DNA from 3 places in the Shewanella sp. SP1S2-4 genome. Region 3 is predicted to be linked to each of the others. Evidence: predicted binding sites of a transcription regulator. Region 3 holds the regulator's gene; each other region holds the start of a gene.
The links. Region 3 encodes LexA, which represses DNA repair genes until DNA is damaged. Its sites were predicted from a motif close to TACTGTATNNNNATACAGTA; they were not measured.
Positions count from the first base shown of each region.

Region 1: dinG (ATP-dependent DNA helicase DinG) is a predicted target of LexA. The motif match lies at 3,058-3,077, and genes of this name have one in related genera.
Region 2: recG (ATP-dependent DNA helicase RecG) is a predicted target of LexA. The motif match lies at 871-890, and genes of this name have one in related genera.

Region 1 covers NZ_JAUOET010000023.1:38,418-44,703, reverse strand. The annotation lists gene Q4Q52_RS17470 (primosomal replication protein) at 1-188, opposite strand, end outside; gene Q4Q52_RS17465 (TSUP family transporter) at 179-952, opposite strand; gene dinG (ATP-dependent DNA helicase DinG) at 962-3,034, opposite strand; gene Q4Q52_RS17455 (DNA polymerase II) at 3,155-5,584, shown strand; gene Q4Q52_RS17450 (porin) at 5,808-6,286, shown strand, end outside.
Region 2 covers NZ_JAUOET010000009.1:93,619-99,904, forward strand. The annotation lists gene Q4Q52_RS10840 (sensor histidine kinase) at 1-126, shown strand, start outside; gene Q4Q52_RS10845 (response regulator transcription factor) at 126-722, shown strand; gene recG (ATP-dependent DNA helicase RecG) at 907-2,982, shown strand; gene Q4Q52_RS10855 (DUF3014 domain-containing protein) at 3,181-4,077, shown strand; gene Q4Q52_RS10860 (beta-ketoacyl synthase chain length factor) at 4,425-5,159, shown strand; gene Q4Q52_RS10865 (lysophospholipid acyltransferase family protein) at 5,152-6,027, shown strand; gene Q4Q52_RS10870 (phosphopantetheine-binding protein) at 6,011-6,265, shown strand; gene Q4Q52_RS10875 (acyl carrier protein) at 6,275-6,286, shown strand, end outside.
Region 3 covers NZ_JAUOET010000005.1:146,635-152,920, reverse strand. The annotation lists gene Q4Q52_RS07735 (VOC family protein) at 14-787, opposite strand; gene mtr (tryptophan permease) at 936-2,192, opposite strand; gene plsB (glycerol-3-phosphate 1-O-acyltransferase PlsB) at 2,192-4,615, opposite strand; gene lexA (transcriptional repressor LexA) at 4,776-5,396, shown strand; gene Q4Q52_RS07715 (cell division inhibitor SulA) at 5,393-5,905, shown strand.

The DNA of each region.
Region 1 (6,286 bases), on a different contig from region 3:
ATTTGTTCAATACAAGGGCCAAGTTGGGCGCCGTGTTGGACAAACAGTGAATGATTAAAGCGCTCGGTTTCTTGCAGGAGTTTACGCTGCGGCGGCGCGAGTCGATTATCGTGCTGCAGTACTTCTTGCTCTAGGGCTTTGAGCTGTTTTTTCAGCATCACCAGTAATTGTTGGGTGTTCACAACCATGCGCTCCATGCCAAATTCGCTGCAATCATTAGCACGATCAAAATAAACAGTGGACGAATAAAGGGCATGCCAAATTTAATCGCGCAGCGGGCGCCGATAAATGAGCCTAACATCATGCATAATCCCATCCACAAACCTATTTGCCACTCTACCTGCCCAAGCCAGCCAAAGATAGTCAATGCGGTCAAGTTGCTGGTGAAGGTCATCGCACGGGCGAGGCCGCAACTGTGCAGTAAAGGCAGTTTATACAAAGAGCCGGATGTGACAGTCCAAAATGCGCCTATGCCTGGGCCGGCAAAACCATCATAAGTGCCTAAAGCGAGCCCCTGTAGCCATTGTTGTTTAGCAGGTGGTTTGCTGCTTGGGGCCTGGCAGTTAACGTCCGATATCGCATTGGGGCTGACTAAACTGTAAATGGCAATGCCAATGATCAGCAGTGGCAGGACTTTTTCGAGCCATTGGGTATCGACTAAATAGACTAAGAAACTGCCCAATACGGCGCCAATAAAGGTGGCAATAAAGGCCATGTACCAAAACGAGGGTTTAAAAAGGTGCTGACGATAATAGGTCCAAGCCGCCATTGAAGAGCCAAAACTGGCGGCTAACTTATTGGTACCTAATACGGTGTGCGGTGCAATGCCTAAGGTTAACAGTGCGGGGATCGACAAAAGGCCACCGCCGCCTACGACGGCATCGATGAATCCAGCGATAAGACCTATAACTGCCAACAGAGCCCAATGACTGGGCTCGAGTAACAATTCCAAATTTTAATCCTACTCTATGACACGTCTAAAGGGCGGTAAGGCGTCCAGCAAGGACTTGCCATAGCGTTTAGTAACTAACCGCCTATCTAAAATGGTGACTCGGCCATAATCTTGCTCTTTACGCAGTAATCTACCACAACTTTGAATAAGCTTACGTGAAGCATCTGGGATAGTCAGTTGCAAGAAGGGATTGCCGCCTTTGACTTTGACATATTCCGCATGGGCTTGTTCAACGGGCGAGGTTGGCACCGCAAAGGGCAGTTTAGTGACGATCAAGTTCGTCAGATAATCGCCGGGTAAGTCGAGACCTTCAGAGAAACTGCCGGTGCCGAATAATATGCTCGGTTCGCCTTTATCGCACTTAGCTTTATGATTCTCTAACAACTGTTGCCGTGGCGCATTGCCTTGAATAAGCAGCTCAGTGGTGAGTTTACCTTCAAGTAATTCAACCACTTTTTCCATCTGCCAGTAGGAGGCGAATAACACTAAGGTAGCCATTTCTCCTTCAATCAGAGTGACGATTTGCTCGGCAAGTTCAGCCGTATAGGCATCATCCGTCGGCTCAGTGCGCATTTTGGGTAAATAAAGTGTCGCGTTATTAGGATAATCGAAGGGCGATTGTAAGGCTAAATAACGGCTGCCATCGTTGAGTGATAAACCGACTTGATGCACAAAATGGTCGAAGTTATTGAGTGCGCGCAGCGTAGCGCTACATAAAACTACGCCCGCGGCTTTTTGCCACAGCATGGATTCCAGCATAAAGCCAACTTCGATAGGCGAGGCGCTAAACAGATAATCCACTTGTTTACCTGTAATGAGCTCCACCCAGCGCGCCATAGGCGCACCTTTATGTTTATCTTCCTTGGCCATCATCCTCCACAATTTTTGTAGATTCTCGAGTCTTTGCAGCATAAATCCTGTTTCGGCTAACAGTGCTTCGGATTGATGTTTAGGAATGTCGCCATCTTTAATCGCTTCTGCTAGCAGTGACAGCATTTTATTAAACTGTTTGAGGGCAAGATTAGAGGTCACTGCAAGGTTTTCGGCCAGAATAAGTAATGAGTCCGGCAGTTTGCCGTGCTCAAAACGCAGACGGTTTTCAGGATTAGCAAAGTGCTTAGTTTGGGTGTCGCAGTAGTGGGCCACTTGATTGAGCTGGGCGATAAGATCGCCTAAGTGATCTTGCATCGCCTGCGCGGGGGCAATGATGTTGTTGCTCTTTATTTGGTTTTGTAACTTAGCGCAGGTTTTGCCAATTTTTTCGAGCCAGTCGCAGGCACCCCTCAGCGTGGCCTGTGCACTGGAGAAGTCCCGCGCCACAATGGGTAAGTGATGTGCCTCGTCGATAACATAAAACACGTCTTCGGGATCGGGCAAAATCACGCCGCCACCTAATTCTAAATCGGCGAATAACAAGCTGTGGTTGGCGATGAGCACGTCCCAGGTATCGACATCTTCACGGGCTTTATGGAACGGGCAATTTCTGTGGCTGGCGACCTGGCGATGACAGCTGTGTTTGTCGCAGGCGATTTGTTGCCACAGATGATCGGGCAGCGGCACGGCTAAGGTATCGATTTCACCGTTCCAGCAACCTTCGTTATAGTCTTTTAACAGGCTATGCATCATAGCCACTTGGCTATTGTCAGGCTTAGTTTGCCACATGGCCATTTGTGTACTGTTGTCGTCACCGATGAGCATCGCCAGTTTCGATAGACACACATAACGTTGTCGACCTTTGACTAGGCCAAAGCGGAAATTTAAGCCAGATTGCTCAAGGAAGAAGGGCAAGTCTTTATGCAGTAACTGTTCTTGCAGGGCGACGGTCGCGGTGGCGATACAGACTTTTTTCTTGCTCGCTAATGCCAGTGGAATGGTACCGAGAATATAAGACAATGATTTACCGATACCTGTCCCTGCTTCGACCACTATGATGCGTCTATCTTTGTCATAGTCGCCGGCGAGGGTCTTAGAGATTTCCGCCACCATATAGTTTTGTTCGCGGCGCGGCCTAAAATGAGGCAAGGCGGTAGCGATATCTTTATAGATGGCGCGGATCTGGGTTTTTACATTGTCAGGTAACATGCGACACTACTTTATCGAATTAATGCTGTACATAATAACAGTGATTGCATAGCCTAAGAAACTTTTCTGCCATTTGGCGGCATTTAAATTGAGTAGCTATACGATTTGGGAACCCATGCGATGAAGCCAGAGGCAACAACGGCCGTTAGTGTACAAGGTCGAGTCTTAACACGCCATGCGATTCATCGTCATGGGAGTTTAGTGTTGCAGTATTATCTGGCGACCGCCCAAGGTCCTGTGCTGGTGGAAGTGCAAGGCACTGAACACATTTGTTTTTGTCATCAAACGGATGTGGCGGCTTTACAGTTACAAACGCCGGGTCAAGCATTGCGGTTTGTGCCGTTAGCGCTCAAAAGCTTTAAAGGCGGCGCCGTCAGTGGAGTTTATGCTAAATCGAGCAACAGCTTACGTACCTTACAGCGCATCGCAAAAGATGCCGATATCCCTTTATTTGAAGCGGATATTCGGCCCGAACAGCGTTATTTAATCGAGCGGTTTGTGGCGCTGGATGTGGCATTTTTAGGGCATTTCTCTGCGCCGACTAGCGACAGTCTTGAGGCTAACTCGCTGCCCGTGTTTATCGCCGAGCGGGCTAAGAGTATTGCCCCTTTAACGGCGGTGAATTTACGCTGTATCTCGCTGGATTTTGAATGCAGCTTTGAGGGCTTACTCTATTCGGTGGCGCTATATGGTCAAGACAGTTGCCGAGACGAGGGGCAAGGCAGCCTCAAGCAGACTTATGAAAAAGTGATTATGGTGGGCGAAGTTGAATCAAACGCCCCCGAATATATTGAATGGGTGGCCGATGAAGCGGCGCTGATCCATCGATTAATCGCGTGGTTCCATGAGTTTGATCCTGACTTTATTATCGGTTGGTCAGTGGTGAGTTTCGATCTCGCGCTGTTGTCACGCCGTGCATTATTACACCGTATTCCGCTCACCATTGGCCGCGGCGGCGCCAAGCTTGATTGGAAAGTTGACAATAAGTTTCGCCCAGAAACCTTAGTCTTACCGGGCCGTGTGGTACTCGATGGTATCGATTGGCTTAAAGCCGCTTTTTATCACTTTGAGCGTTTCTCGTTGGAATTTGTGTCGCGGCAACTATTAGGTGAAGGCAAGGCCATTCATAACGTCGATAACCGCGTTGAAGAAATTGACCAGCTGTTTAAGACCGATAAACAAGCTTTAGCGCATTACAATCTTACCGATAGCCGCCTAGTGTGGGATATTTTTACTCACACTCAATTGTGGGATTTTGCCCTCGCGCGTGCTGAACTGACAGGTTTAGAACTGGGACGGGTAGGGGCCTCAGTGGCGGCGTTTAATCATTTGTATTTACCGCATCTACATCGCGCGGGTTATGTCGCTCCTGCAGAGCCTGTGAGTCAGGGCATTGAAAGTCCTGGTGGTTACGTGATGGATTCTGTGCCGGGTCTTTATAAACACATCTTAGTGTTCGATTTTAAAAGTCTGTATCCCTCCATTATTAGCACCTTTTTGATCGATCCTAAGGGATTGATTGAAGGCTTGCAGTTGCCTGAGTCTGAATGTGTTACGGGGTTTCTCGGTGGCCGTTTTAGTCGGCAACAGCCTATTTTACCTAAGCTAATTCAAACCTTATCTGAGCAGCGCGAAAAGGCCAAGCGTGAGCATAATGCGCCGTTATCCCAAGCGATAAAAATTATCATGAACTCGCTGTATGGGGTTTTAGGCTCTCAAGGCTGCGTGTTCCATGATGCCAAGTTGGCAAGTTCGATCACTATGCGCGGCCATCAAATCATGAAACAAACCCGCGCATGGATAGAAGAGATGGGCTATCAAGTGATTTACGGCGATACGGATTCGACCTTTGTCTGGCTTGGCAGCGAGCCTGATCTCTCAGACATTAACGCCTTAGGTAAATCACTAGCACAGGATATCAATGCTAAGTGGCAGGCTAAGATCTGTGTTGAATATCAAGTTGAGAGTTTTCTCGAGTTACAGTTTGAGCGGCATTACGAGCAGTTCTTTATGCCAACCTTAAGAGGTTCATTAGAAGGCAGTAAAAAACGTTATGTTGGCGCGTGGCGCAATGCGAGCGATGAACTTGAGCTCACCTTTAAAGGGATGGAACAAGTGCGTAGTGATTGGAGCCCCTTAGCGCGCAAAGTCCAAGAGTCACTCTATGAGCGAATGTTTAACCAAAGGGATATCAGTGTTTATTTAGCCAGCGTGTTTGAAAAATTGCTTGATGGTCAGTTGGATAATGATTTGGTATTTCGTAAACGTATGCGGCGCAATATCGAAGATTACACGACTAAATCTTCACCACATGTTAAAGTCGCCCAGCAACTATGCGACATAACAGGTGACACCACTTTTGGCAAGCGTGGGGCGCAAATTGACTACCTGATTACTGTAAATGGACCGGAACCCTTACTGTACAGAACGTCACCAATTGATTACCAATACTACATTGATAAGCAAATTGGCCCTATTGCAGAGCCGGTATTTTCGATAATGAAACTAAACTACATGGATATTGCGTCAAAGCAGTTGCTGTTAATATAGTGTTTTTAATGTTCTTTATGTGTTGCTATAGGTGGCGAATGTAGCGTTTTAACCTGTTTTGTAGAGGTTAACTGGTTTGTTTTTGTGATGTTAATCGACATATTCTTTAGGTTTCGCTTTGAGGGGATATTGAAAATTTGCTACCCTTTAAGCGGAAATTGTAAGGAAATATAACAACGGAATGACGTTGGCAGAACATAAACAAAAAAAGGTTAAGCACCAAATGAACAAGACGTTAGTAGCAACTGCGCTTGCAGCAATGTTTTTAGTACCATCAGTCTCGGCTATCGAGATCTATAAAGATAATAAAAATGCCGTAGAAATCGGTGGTTTTATTGATGCACGCGTGATCAACACTCAAGGGGAAACAGAGGTTGTTAACGGCGCATCTCGCATTAATTTTGGTTTTAATCGTGAGTTGACTGACGGTTGGAAAGCCTTTGCTAAATTAGAGTGGGGCGTAAACCCAGTGGGTAATAGCGATATTGTCTATAACAATCGCTTCGAATCTGTTCAAGAAGAGTTCTTCTATAACCGTTTAGGTTACGCAGGTCTGTCCCATGACACTTATGGAACACTGACTATCGGTAAGCAGTGGGGTGCTTGGTACGATGTCGTTTACAACACTAACTACGGTTTTGTGTGGGACGGCAACACTGCAGGTGTTTACACTTATAACAAAGATGACGGCGCGGTAAACGG
Region 2 (6,286 bases), on a different contig from region 3:
GCCGAAGGCAATGGCCTCACTGGCATACGCGAACGTCTCGACATTTTAGGTGGCAGCTTGAGCTATAATCTCGAACAAGGATATGCATTTACCGTCAGTTTACCTTTGCAGGGAGCAACAGATTAATGAAGATTTTATTGGCGGAAGATCAAGCCATGGTGCGTGGCGCACTCGCAGCACTCCTCACGCTTGCGGGAGGCTTTAATATCACCCAAGCGAGTGACGGCGACGAAGCCCTTAACCTACTCAAGCAGCAAAGTTTTGATCTCTTGCTAACAGATATCGAAATGCCCGGGCGCACAGGCCTTGAGCTGGCAACTTGGGTAAAGGAGCAACATAGCCAAACTAAAGTTGTGGTCATTACTACCTTCGGCCGCGCGGGCTATATCAAACGCGCCATCGAAGCCGGTGTCGGCGGGTTTCTACTAAAAGATGCGCCCTCAGAAACCTTAGTCAACGCGATTCAACAAGTTATGGCGGGTAAACGGGTAATCGATCCTGAACTGGCCATGATGGCAATTGGTGACGTCGACCCACTCAACGATAAAGAGCGCCGTGCCCTACGCCTCGCCAGTGAAGGCAAATCCACCGCCGACATCGCCGAAACTCTTTTTATCGCCGAAGGCACAGTGCGTAACTACCTCTCCGAAGCCATAGCTAAACTCAATGCTAGCAACCGAATCGATGCAGCACGCATCGCCAAACAAAAGGGCTGGCTGTAATCACGCTCACGGTTAACTACTCTTTCGTTCATATCGACAATTTTTGCGGCCTTAGCCGAAACCTAAGGGCCGCAAACTGACGTTAACTAGGCTGGCAAATAAGTCCCTCATTCTGCTTGAGATTGCCTTACGCTTATTCTCTGTTAATATATGTATAAATTCACAGTGATTGAGTGCTAACGACTTGCAGCAATTGGATCTTGTTCCGATCACCGACCTCAAAGGCGTCGCCAAAAAGGTCGCGGAGAAACTCGCAAAGCTCGGCATCACAACAGTACAAGATCTGCTGTTTCACTTACCCCTGCGCTACGAAGACAGAACCCAAATCTATCCGATTGCCGCCCTTATGCCCGGCAGTTACGGCACCATAGAAGCTGAAATCCAATCGACGCAAATCATCCAAGGCCGCAAGCGTATGCTGGTCTGCAATGTGCGGGACGATACGGGTAGCTTGAGCCTGCGCTTCTTTAACTTTTCCGTCGCCCAGCGTAATGCCATGCAAAATGGTTTAATGATCCGAGCCTACGGTGAAGTGCGCCGTGGTGGTCACCAAGCCGAGATAGTGCATCCAGAATACAAAGTCGTCTATCCCGGTGAAGATGTTCACCTGAGCGATACCCTAACGCCGATTTATCCCACAACTGAGGGCTTAAAACAGGCGAGTTGGCTCAAGCTGACCGAGCAAGCTTTGGTATTACTGGAAGATGGCGGCTTAACTGAGCTGCTGCCACCGCAGTTGCAACCAAACAACATCAGCCTTAAACAAGCGCTGCAGACGCTGCATCGACCTCCTGCGGGGATCTCTCAGTTCGATTTAGAGTTAGGCCAACACCCAGCACAGCAGCGACTCGTGCAGGAAGAATTACTCGCCCATAATCTCAGCATGCTACGCCTAAGGCAGCGCAGTAATTTAGACGCTGCTGTCACCATGCATGCCACGGGGCAATTGCTCAATCCCTTCCTTGCCGCTTTACCTTTTAAGCCCACGGGCGCCCAGCAAAGAGTGGTGGCCGATATAGGCAAAGATTTAGAAAAGCCGCACCCTATGATGCGCTTAGTGCAAGGGGATGTGGGCTCAGGTAAAACCTTAGTCGCGGCGATGGCTGCGCTGCAAGCGATTGAAAACGGTTATCAAGTTGCCATGATGGCGCCAACAGAGCTATTGGCCGAACAGCATGCAACTAACTTTGCCGCTTGGTTTGAACCACTCGGGCTTAAAGTCGGTTGGCTAGCGGGTAAACTTAAAGGCAAGGCAAGAGCGCAATCCCTTGCGGATATTGAATCCGGCGCAGCCCAAATGGTGATTGGCACCCATGCCATCTTTCAGCAGCATGTGGTCTTTAATAAACTCGCGTTAATTATCATAGATGAGCAGCACAGATTCGGCGTACACCAACGCTTAGGTCTGCGGGAAAAGGGCGTGAGCCAAGGTTTCCATCCGCATCAATTGATCATGACGGCAACGCCGATCCCGCGCACGCTAGCGATGACAGCCTATGCGGATCTCGACACTTCTATTATCGATGAATTGCCGCCGGGACGAACTCCAGTAACCACAGTGGCGATTGCCGATTCACGCCGCAACGAAGTGCTTGAACGGGTGCGTAACGCCGTCATCACAGATAAACGTCAGGCCTATTGGGTGTGTACTCTAATTGAAGAATCCGAAGTGCTCGAATGCCAAGCCGCCGAAGACACGGCCGAAGAACTGCGCCTCGCCCTACCCGAGCTCAATATCGGCCTCGTGCATGGCAGGTTGAAGAGCGCTGAGAAACAACAAATCATGGCCGATTTTAAGGCGGGCATCATTCATCTTCTGGTGGCGACAACAGTGATTGAAGTCGGCGTAGACGTGCCTAATGCCAGCCTGATGATCATTGAAAACCCTGAACGTTTAGGCTTAGCGCAATTACACCAACTACGCGGACGAGTCGGCCGAGGCGCCATCGCAAGTCATTGTGTGTTACTCTACAAGGCGCCATTGAGCCATACCGCCACTCAAAGACTGAGTGTACTCAGACAAAGTAATGACGGTTTCATCATAGCGCAGAAAGATTTAGAAATTCGTGGCCCGGGTGAAGTGCTTGGCACTAAGCAAACGGGACTGGCCGAGCTGAAAATTGCCGACTTAGTGCGCGATCAAGCCTTGATCCCGCATATTCAAAAACTGGCAAATCATGTGATGGCGCAGACCCCCGAAAAAGTCGATGCGATTATCTTACGTTGGCTCGGGCACAAGCAGCACTATGTGCAGGCTTAGGCAGTAAAGGGTAAAGGCCGAGGAGTGACATCTGCCTCGATACTCAAAATAAATTGTTTATGTTCAGCTAAGCGCTATAGACAAGCGCATGGAAACTTGCAAAATGAACCAGCGGTATTCCAATAGTCCGCTCTTGCACTTTAATGTTAGCTGCATGTATTCACCAAGTTACCTTGACACTCAAGCGAAGGATGTAAAATGCAAGTTAATCAATATGATAGAATAACACCTCAAGAGACTTCTTCTAGCAGTAATCGCTTTGCGCTTTTTGCGATAGTGCTCGTCGTGCTACTTTCTGCCGGAGGATATTATTACTACAGCGGTGACTCAGATTCACCTAAACTCATCCCTAACGCGCCAATTGTATTGCCTGAAACACCGCCATCTGAGCCAATGACGCTCGAAAGTGCGCAAGAACCAGAAACCACTGAGACGACGCCTGCCGTTACAGAAACAAACACCAACAGCACAGAAGCCCCTGCGGTAACTGAGCCTGAAGTGGTTGCTGAACCAGTACCTGCACTGGCTGAAAGTGATGCATTCGTACAACAAAAAGCCCTCGCCATTATCGATAACAATGTGCTGGGTTCTGCATTAGTGCAGCAAGATCTCGCGCGCCAATTTGTGGTGTTTGTCGATAACTTAGCTCAGGGCGAATTAACCCGAAAAGTGAGTCCACTCAAAGGCCCAGAGAAGCATTTCTCGGTTTCTGAAATCACCAACAAAGTGTATTTAAATCCTGAGGGTTTCCACAGATACGATGCCTATGTTGACTCGATTGCCAAAATGGACGAACAGACGTTAATGGTCACCTATAAGCAAATGACGCCTATGCTAGAGGAAGCCTTTACCGAACTCGGCTACAGCAACGCTAAATTCAACGACAGAATGCTGCAAGCGATTAAAATACTGCTCGCGGCGCCTATCATTGAAGATCCGATTGAGCTGAGCTCTATTAGCGTTAACTATCAATTTGTTGACCCTAACTTAGAGGCACTACCCAGCGCGCAAAAACTGCTGATCCGTATGGGGCCAGAAAATACCCGCAAGCTAAAAGTAGCCCTACGCAAACTCGAGAACCAACTGGCGCAGTAAAACCTTGCCGTGGTGAAGACAAAAGGCGCTCGGTGCGCCTTTTTCATTTTGACCGTAAATCGCTAGGATAAAAAAGCCTGTCGAATGAGAATGCCATTGCGATATTTGTTACACAAATTCGATCTAACTGCCGAAAATCGCAGCACTTGATCCCATTGCATTAACCCATACAATGCAAATGGCTTCATAAAAACGCGGGGCATAGTGTAGAATGACCCCGCTGTAGAGGTCATTCCAGCGTCATTCATCAAACGCGTTTACACCTCACTATGGTATGACAATCCATCAATGTTCTAACTTAGTTAGGGATAACTAAGACAGCTTAAATTTAGTGTCGAGGCAAAGTAGTGCAACTAACATTCAGCATTCTCTCTTGGGGCGCTTGGTCTCCCCAATATCAGCACCCGCAAAGTTGGCAAACTTGGTGCAAGAATTCGGCTGAATTAAATCTCGGTACGTCACAGTCTGATAGTACAGCTCCCGCACTCAAACACCTTCCTGCCATGCAGCGCCGCCGTTTTAGTCGCTTAACTAAGATGATGTTAGAGGTGAGTTTTCAGTGCGATATGCCGGCGAACTGCCGCTCAATTTTTGCCTCGCGCCATGGTGAGTTGCAACGCACCATAGGACTGCTCGAAGACATTATCGCCAAACAGCCCTTATCGCCCTTAGGTTTTAGTCAGTCGGTACACAATACCGCTAGTGGCATTTTTGGCATAGTGGCAGCCAATACCGCGCCATCGACCTCAGTTGCAGCAGGTACCGAAACCCTATCACAAGCTATGGTTGAAGCCTTCGCCCAATTACACCAATCGCCAGAACCCTTGCTGTTAGTGTTCGGTGATGATCCTGTGCCACCTGTGTACGATGAGTTTACCCAAGAATTTGAATTGCCTTTGGCCCTCGGCTTACAGCTCGCGCCCTTCGATGCGCCCGCTTCAGTCAAGCTCACTGTCAGCCGCATCTGTGAGTCGACAGCATTAAACCCTTTGACCTATGGCGCTTTTATCCACGCCCTAGCGACAACGCAAAATATTTCAGGCTGCTTATCCCAATGGCATTGGAAGCTAGAGCATGTTTGATACAACCCACAGCCATGACGCTACCAATAGCCATGAAGATTCAATGCACAATGCCGCTTATACCCCGCCGGAAACTCGCCGCGCAGGGCTGAATTATGTGCCACGTTGGCTCGGTGGCGTGAGTTGTTATATCGCCTTTGGCTTAGGCGGCTTATTAAGCTCCTTGACCATTTTGCCTTTGCTGCGTTTTTGGCCAGGCACACCCGAGGCGCGGATTATTCGAGTCCAAAAGGCCGTGCATCTGATGTTCAAAGGCTTTGTCGCCATGCTCACTTGGGCGGGCGTGATCCACGTTAGCACCCACAGAGCACAACAATTACACGACGCAAAAGGCGTTATCGTTATCGCCAATCATCCCAGCTTAGTGGATGTCGTCGTGTTGATAAGCCTCATGCCCAATGCGGGCTGCATAGTCAAACAAGGTTTATGGCGTAATCCGTTTTTGCGTGGTGTCGTGTCCTGCGCGGGTTATATTCCCAATCGCGGCGCCGAACTTATGCTAGAGGATTGCCGCGAAGTGCTCGCGAGGGGCACCAATTTAATTATCTTCCCCGAGGGCACACGCACGGTTGTCGGCGCGACCATTAACGACTTTGCCCGCGGCGCCGCCAACATTGCCTTAAGGGCCGAAGCAGATATTTTACCTGTGATGCTGCGTACCAATGTCCGTGGTTTGACAAAGGAGCAACCTTGGTATGAGATCCCAAGGCAAACCATGGGGATGGCCGTTGAAATCGGCGCAACAGTTTCTTACCAAAAGTACCAAGCGGCTTTAGGTGAGCATGCAAAAATGGCCCGGCAGCTGACGCGGGATCTTGAACACTACTATAAACAACAACTCGAAAATAATTATGAACTTAAACAATGAAATAAAGCAGTTAATCATCGACTGTCTCGATCTTGAAGACGTCAGTATTGATGATATTGAAACCGATGCGCCGCTCTTTGGCGAAGGTCTAGGCTTAGATTCTATCGACGCCCTCGAACTCGGCTTAGCCATCAAGAAAAAATTTGATGTTAAAATCGAAGCGAACTCGGATGCCACTAAGGCCCATTTCCACAGTGTTGCCAGCTTAGCTAGCTTTATCGAATCCCAGCGTCCATAGGAGAGGAATATGCAAAATCGT
Region 3 (6,286 bases):
CTAAATATAGCTGTCACATCTGATTAAGCTTGATCACCGCAAAGGTGGCACCTTGAGCATCAGCTATCACAGAGAATCGACCCACATCGGGGATATCACTAGGCGGAATGCACACTTGCGCACCTAAGGCTTGGGCCTTCTCAGCAAACGCATCGCAATCCGCCACCACAAAATAGAGCAACCAATGGGGAGAAATATCACCCCATTCGGGCATTATCGTCATCATACCGCCGATGGATTGACCATCAAGCTGCCATTCTGAGTATTCAATGTCAGGCATGTCACTTGGCATGTTGGTCCAAGGGAAGATTTTGCAGTAAAAGGCTTCTTCAGTACGCGGCTCTTTGCAAGCCAGCTCAACCCAGCAAAGGGTATTGAGTTCACCCTGACGGCGAGCACCTATGTGGTTCTTCGCTTGCCATAAGGCAAAGCGTGCGCCTTGCGGATCGCTCACCTGCGCCATCACGCCCGCATCACCCACAATATGCGGCCCCATGTGCACTTGGCCGCCCGCCGCTTGAATCGCTGCAATGCTGGCATCGATATCATCGACGGCAAAGTAGACACGCCAATGACTGGGGATCTGCGACTCAGACTCAGGAATTTGGTACATGGCACCTAAATCATCACCTGCTAAATTAAATAGCGAAAAATGACCTTCTGGGATCGGCATTTCAACTGAGTCCCAACCAAATAACGCTTGATAAAATGCCTTAGCAGCTTGCCAATCGTGGCTTGCGAGTTCAACCCAACATGCATGTCCTTGTGCGTACTGAGTCATTTTCATTATCGGCTCCTTTGTTTTAACAATCATTCGAGTTAAGCCTGAGTTTGTATTTCTGTCCAGTATTCAGGTTAAAAAGATCTGTAAGACAAAACTCAACCGCTAAAGACAAAAAAGCCCTCACGCAGAGGGCTTAAATCATCGAAACAAATTAGGAATACTGAGGCAATAAATTTGCCATCGCGAGCAGATGACAAGCACCCGTGACTATGCCAAATAACACCACAAGAATAATTAACGGTGTACCGCCTATCACTCTAAAACCTGTGCTCTCGGGGAATAACTGCCGCGATTTATAGGCCATCAGCGCCGGGACGATTACCGCCCACACTGTCGCCGCTAATGCCGCAAAGCCAATCGCCACTAAGAAGCCGTCGGGGAACAGTAATCCTAAAATCGTTGGCGGCACAAAGGTCACTAACGCGGTTTTCATCCGGCCCGAGCGTGAATCGTCAAAACCAAACAAGTCGGCGAGATAATCGAACAAACCTAAGGTCACCCCTAAGAAAGATGAGGCCACGGCCAAGTTGGCAAACAAGGTCAACATACTGTTTAACCAGCTACTCGCCATCACCTCAGACAAAGCGCCCACCAAGACACCCATATTGCCGCCTTGGGCAATAATATCGATAAACTGGCTGCGGGGAATATTGCCCATAGTCGCCACTAACCAACAGGCATAAATCACCAGCGCGATAAAGGTGCCGACGAAAATCGCCTTGATAATGGTGGCGGAATCTTTGCCGTAATACTTCACTAAGCTGGGAACGTTACCGTGGTAGCCAAAGCTGGCAAGACCAAAGGGCAGCGCCGCCAACAGATATGGTGAAAAGCTGTTATTACCATCGGGTTCGAGCAACTTAGTCACATCAATTTCGATCAATAAATTGCCGATAGCGAGGAAGAAGGTAATGATCATACCGCCGAGCATAATCGTCGTAATGCGATCCACGGCTTTAGTACTGATCAACACTATGCTCGCCAATACTATGGCAAATACTAGCCCTGCCACACTTTGCGGTAACTCAATTCCCATGCCCTGCAAGCTGTGATTCACAATCGAACCACCGCCGCTGATATAGGCATAGGTCAAAATATACAACACGAAAGCGATAGAAACGCCGTTCACTATCCGCCAAAACTGCCCAAGAGTTTGCTTGCTTAAGGTATCGAAGCTAGCACCGGGTTCGAAATGCAAATTGGTTTCGAGCAACAATAAGCCCGACATCAACATGCAAAACCAAATACCCAATAACATTAAAATCGAATAGCCAAACCACATACCTGCACCGACCACGGGCAGAGAAAACATCCCAGCACCTACGGTCGTGCCAGCAATAATCATGGCACCACCGAGCAAGGACTTACCTGCGGGCTTATGCTTAGCCGCATTCATATGATTTGCCATTAAACTGTGTGCTCCGCGGTGACACTCGCCACTATCGTTTGTCTCACTGACGGACGTAATAAGCTATTGGCCTGATCTCGTATGCGATTGATATTGGACTTATCTTCACTATCCGCAAGATATCCCAATTCTTTGAGCTTCACGCTCAAAGTACCGTAGAGTTTTTTATCGTAGAACTCAGGCGCGGTAATGCCATGTAAAGCCCCTAAACGCTGGGCGAGTAAATGGCTCTCAGACTCAAGTTCTGAGCGCTCCATCTTAGGTCTGTTCGCTAACAGGTTGAAAATAATCGCATAGCGTTGCAAGGTCTCGCTCACGGAACTGGCTAACAATAATAGTTGGCTAGTGTGTTCAGGCACGACGGTTAAGGTATCAGTCTCAACCACTAACCCTTGTTCAATGAAGAAATCCAGCACTTGATTGACATATGCAGGTACATCTTTAATGCCCATAAAGAGTTCGGCTTTCAGCAGTGGATAAAAATCGGCAACGATTGACACCACTTGCTGACGCGGGATTTGCTCATTATGCGTTAAACAACTCGCAATTAAGGACGGCACGATAAATAAGTGGATGATATTGTTACGATAGTAAGTCATAGACACTGCCTGACTCGCCTCGATAGACACTATTTCCCCTAAAGGATCGGCACTTACAACAAACTTGTTCAGCTCTAAACCTTGCTGCACTAAATGCTTACCATCACCTTCGGCAACAGATGTATAAGAAGTGTAAGGCACTTTTTTGAGTAGGGTCAGATACAAATCAAGCTGACGCTCCAGCAGACTACGTTCTAAGGCGTTTTGATCTGTCGCCAGCAAAACTAAGCTGGTCAAAGTCACTGAACTCGCGGCTGCGGCATCATTGATACGCGTCATCACCCGATTAGCCAGCACGTTTACCGCTGGCGTTAACCAACTTGGTTTCTGCTCGGGATCATCGGCCAACTCAGCACGCCAGTTTGGCGCACGCTCATTTAAGAAATTTTGCAGGGTAATAGGCTCGCCAAAATTCACGTAACCTTGGCCAAAATTACCTAATTTGCGAATGGCACCGAACACCTGCCACACAGATTCTTTTTTCTTTTTCTTACCGCTTAACTCTTTATGGTAAGTCGCTACTTCCATCACATGGTCATAGCCTAAATACACAGGCACAAGTGTGACAGGACGTTCAATACCGCGCAGTACGCTGTTCATCGTCATGGCGATCATGCCAGTTTTGGGCGCCAATAGACGACCGGTACGTGAGCGGCCGCCTTCGGAGAAATATTCCACCGAATAACCTTTAGCAAACAGTTGATCTAAATACTCACGGAATACTGCGGTATACAGCTTGTTGCCATTAAAACTACGGCGGATAAAGAAGGCACCACCGCGACGGAACATAGGTCCAGCGGGCCAGAAGTTGAGGTTAATACCTGCGGCAATGTGCGGCGGAACCATACCTTGATAGTACAAAATATACGATAACAGCAGGTAATCCATGTGACTGCGATGGCAAGGCACATAAACAATCTCGTGACCATCGTGGTGCAACTGGCGAACTTGCTCGGCACCCTTGATATTGATCCCGCTGTAAAGCTTGTTCCATAACCAAGTTAAGAAACGCTCGGCAATACGCACTAAACTATCTGAGTAATCTGCAGCGATTTCATCGAGATACTCAATGGCTGTCTCGCGCGCTTGGGTCTCTGAAATCTTCTTACTGACGGCTTCTTCTTGAATCGCTTTACGCAACGATTCAGATTTGAGCAACGAATGAAACAGTGCTTGGCGGTTTGGCAGCACAGGCCCTGTCATCACCTTGCGTTGACGACGGAAATGCACCCGCGCGACCCGCGCTAACTTATGGGCAATCCCCATGTCGGTGCCATGCTCGTCGGCCATATAACGCAGGGATACCGCATTCGAAAACTGCACGAAGTTATGTCGACCTAAGAATAGAATCATCAAGCATTTGCGCAGCCAAGTCGGGTTTTCCCGCTCAAACACAGCCGCCTTCATAGTGTCATCTTCTTTCCCTGGTGTGCGGCCCCAATACAGGCTCACGGGTACCAATTGAATGTCTAATTCAGGGCGCTCCTTATGCACGGCTAACAAACGCATAAAGCATTCGAGGAAAGGCTCGTTACCGGCACGCTCGCCAAACAGCGGCTTACGCCCCTGGAGGCAGACAACCCGAGGCGCAATCACACCATTCGCCACTAAGGGCTCATAGGGGCTCGGTAGTCCTAACTTAGCCGTTATTTCACTCAGGGCAGCGATGTCACTCAGCGATTCCGTTTTCATCACATAAGCAAGGGGTCTGGAGGCATCCAGATTCAGATCGGCAAAGGGATCCTGAGGCACAACAATAGTGTGCACTAAGTGTTTTTGGATCCAGCGTAATGATTTCAACCAAAGAGAGTCGTGTTTAGGCATTATTCTTATGCAATTAAGTACGTTTACTAGCCCGGTAGAATACCAGACTATGGGTAATATTCGCTAATTCTCTCCAACATAGCTAAAAAGTGGTTAATACTTGCGCTGCAAATAATACTGTATATACTAACAGTAACTGTATAGAAAAACAGGAAACACCATGAGACCTTTGACGCCACGCCAAGCTGAAATTTTAGAGCTAATTAAACGAAATATTGCCGATACTGGCATGCCACCCACTCGGGCAGAAATCGCGACCCGTTTAGGTTTTAAGAGCGCCAATGCGGCTGAAGAGCATCTTAAAGCGTTGGCGAAAAAGGGCTGCATTGAGATCATGCCAGGCACATCGCGGGGCATTCGCCTACCTGCGGAAGTCGAAGATTTAACTGAAACAGGTTTACCACTTATCGGTCAAGTGGCTGCTGGCGAACCTATTCTTGCCCAAGAACATGTCGAACAGTACTACCAAGTCGACCCGAGCATGTTCCATCCCGCCGCCGATTTCTTACTGCGGGTTAAAGGCGACAGCATGAAGAATATCGGCATTCTCGAAGGAGATTTGCTGGCTGTTCATAAAGTACAACAAGCTAGAAATGGTCAAGTGGTTGTCGCTAGAGTCGACGACGATGTCACTGTTAAACGTTTCGAAAAAAAAGGCAATGTGGTCTATCTACACGCCGAAAATGAAGACTATTCCCCGATAAAAGTGGATTTAGGCTATCAAAGTTTAACAATTGAAGGACTCGCCGTCGGTGTGATCCGTAATGGAGATTGGCTATGAACAAACTACTTGGCAATGCACCCCGCCATCCGGGCTTGTGGCTCGATGAAGTCCGTGATGCCGACTATGACTGGCACCACGCACCTATCGCCTGCATGCCAACTAAGACTCAAGGCCGCCAAGAATTAATCCATCTGAGTGCGCAACTCGCCCAGTTAAGCCAACAGGGCCGTTGGTTAGTGCTCATCAACCCACCGAGTATTGGCTACAAACAAATGCTCGCCAATGCAGGCGTGCGTATGGACAGAGTCTTGCTGGTGCACGCGAAAGATGAAGTGGAAACCCTGTGGGCAATGGAAAAAGCCTTAACAAGTGGTACGTCCAGTGCGGTTATTACCTGGACCCAATCATTGGATGCACGCGATAATCGTCGCCTGCAAATTGTCGCTAAAAGTGCCCGCGCCATGGGCATAGTGCTAGAAGACGTAAACAGTCACTTACATGGCGACGTACGCATTGAGCAAGGTAGCCTCTTCGGCCAACAATCTTTTTTTAGTGCTGTACATTAAATATTCATTTAATTTTTTACCTTGAAAGCCGCCTCGCCTATGAATGTGAGGCTTTTTTTTGGCAATTTTTCAGACAATTAGATAAATAAGTGATCTTGATCAATATTTAAACAGCAAGTATGGTTGGTTTAGTCGGCGATGATATATCGCCGCCCGTGGCAAATAAATCGAGCCGTAATCGAGTTCAAAATGCCACTAAAAATAGAGAACAGATTTATTTCAGTCGTATGTGCCAGCGTGGCTAATACCAGCAGTAATAATACTTAATTAAAAGTAACAGCCGCCAACGCACGTTGAAGTCAAAAAAGCTTTTTTGGGAACTGAAGAGTTTGCATAGAGTTGAGACTTACTGTGTTGCTCTTCTTTGTAGTTGCTATTCGC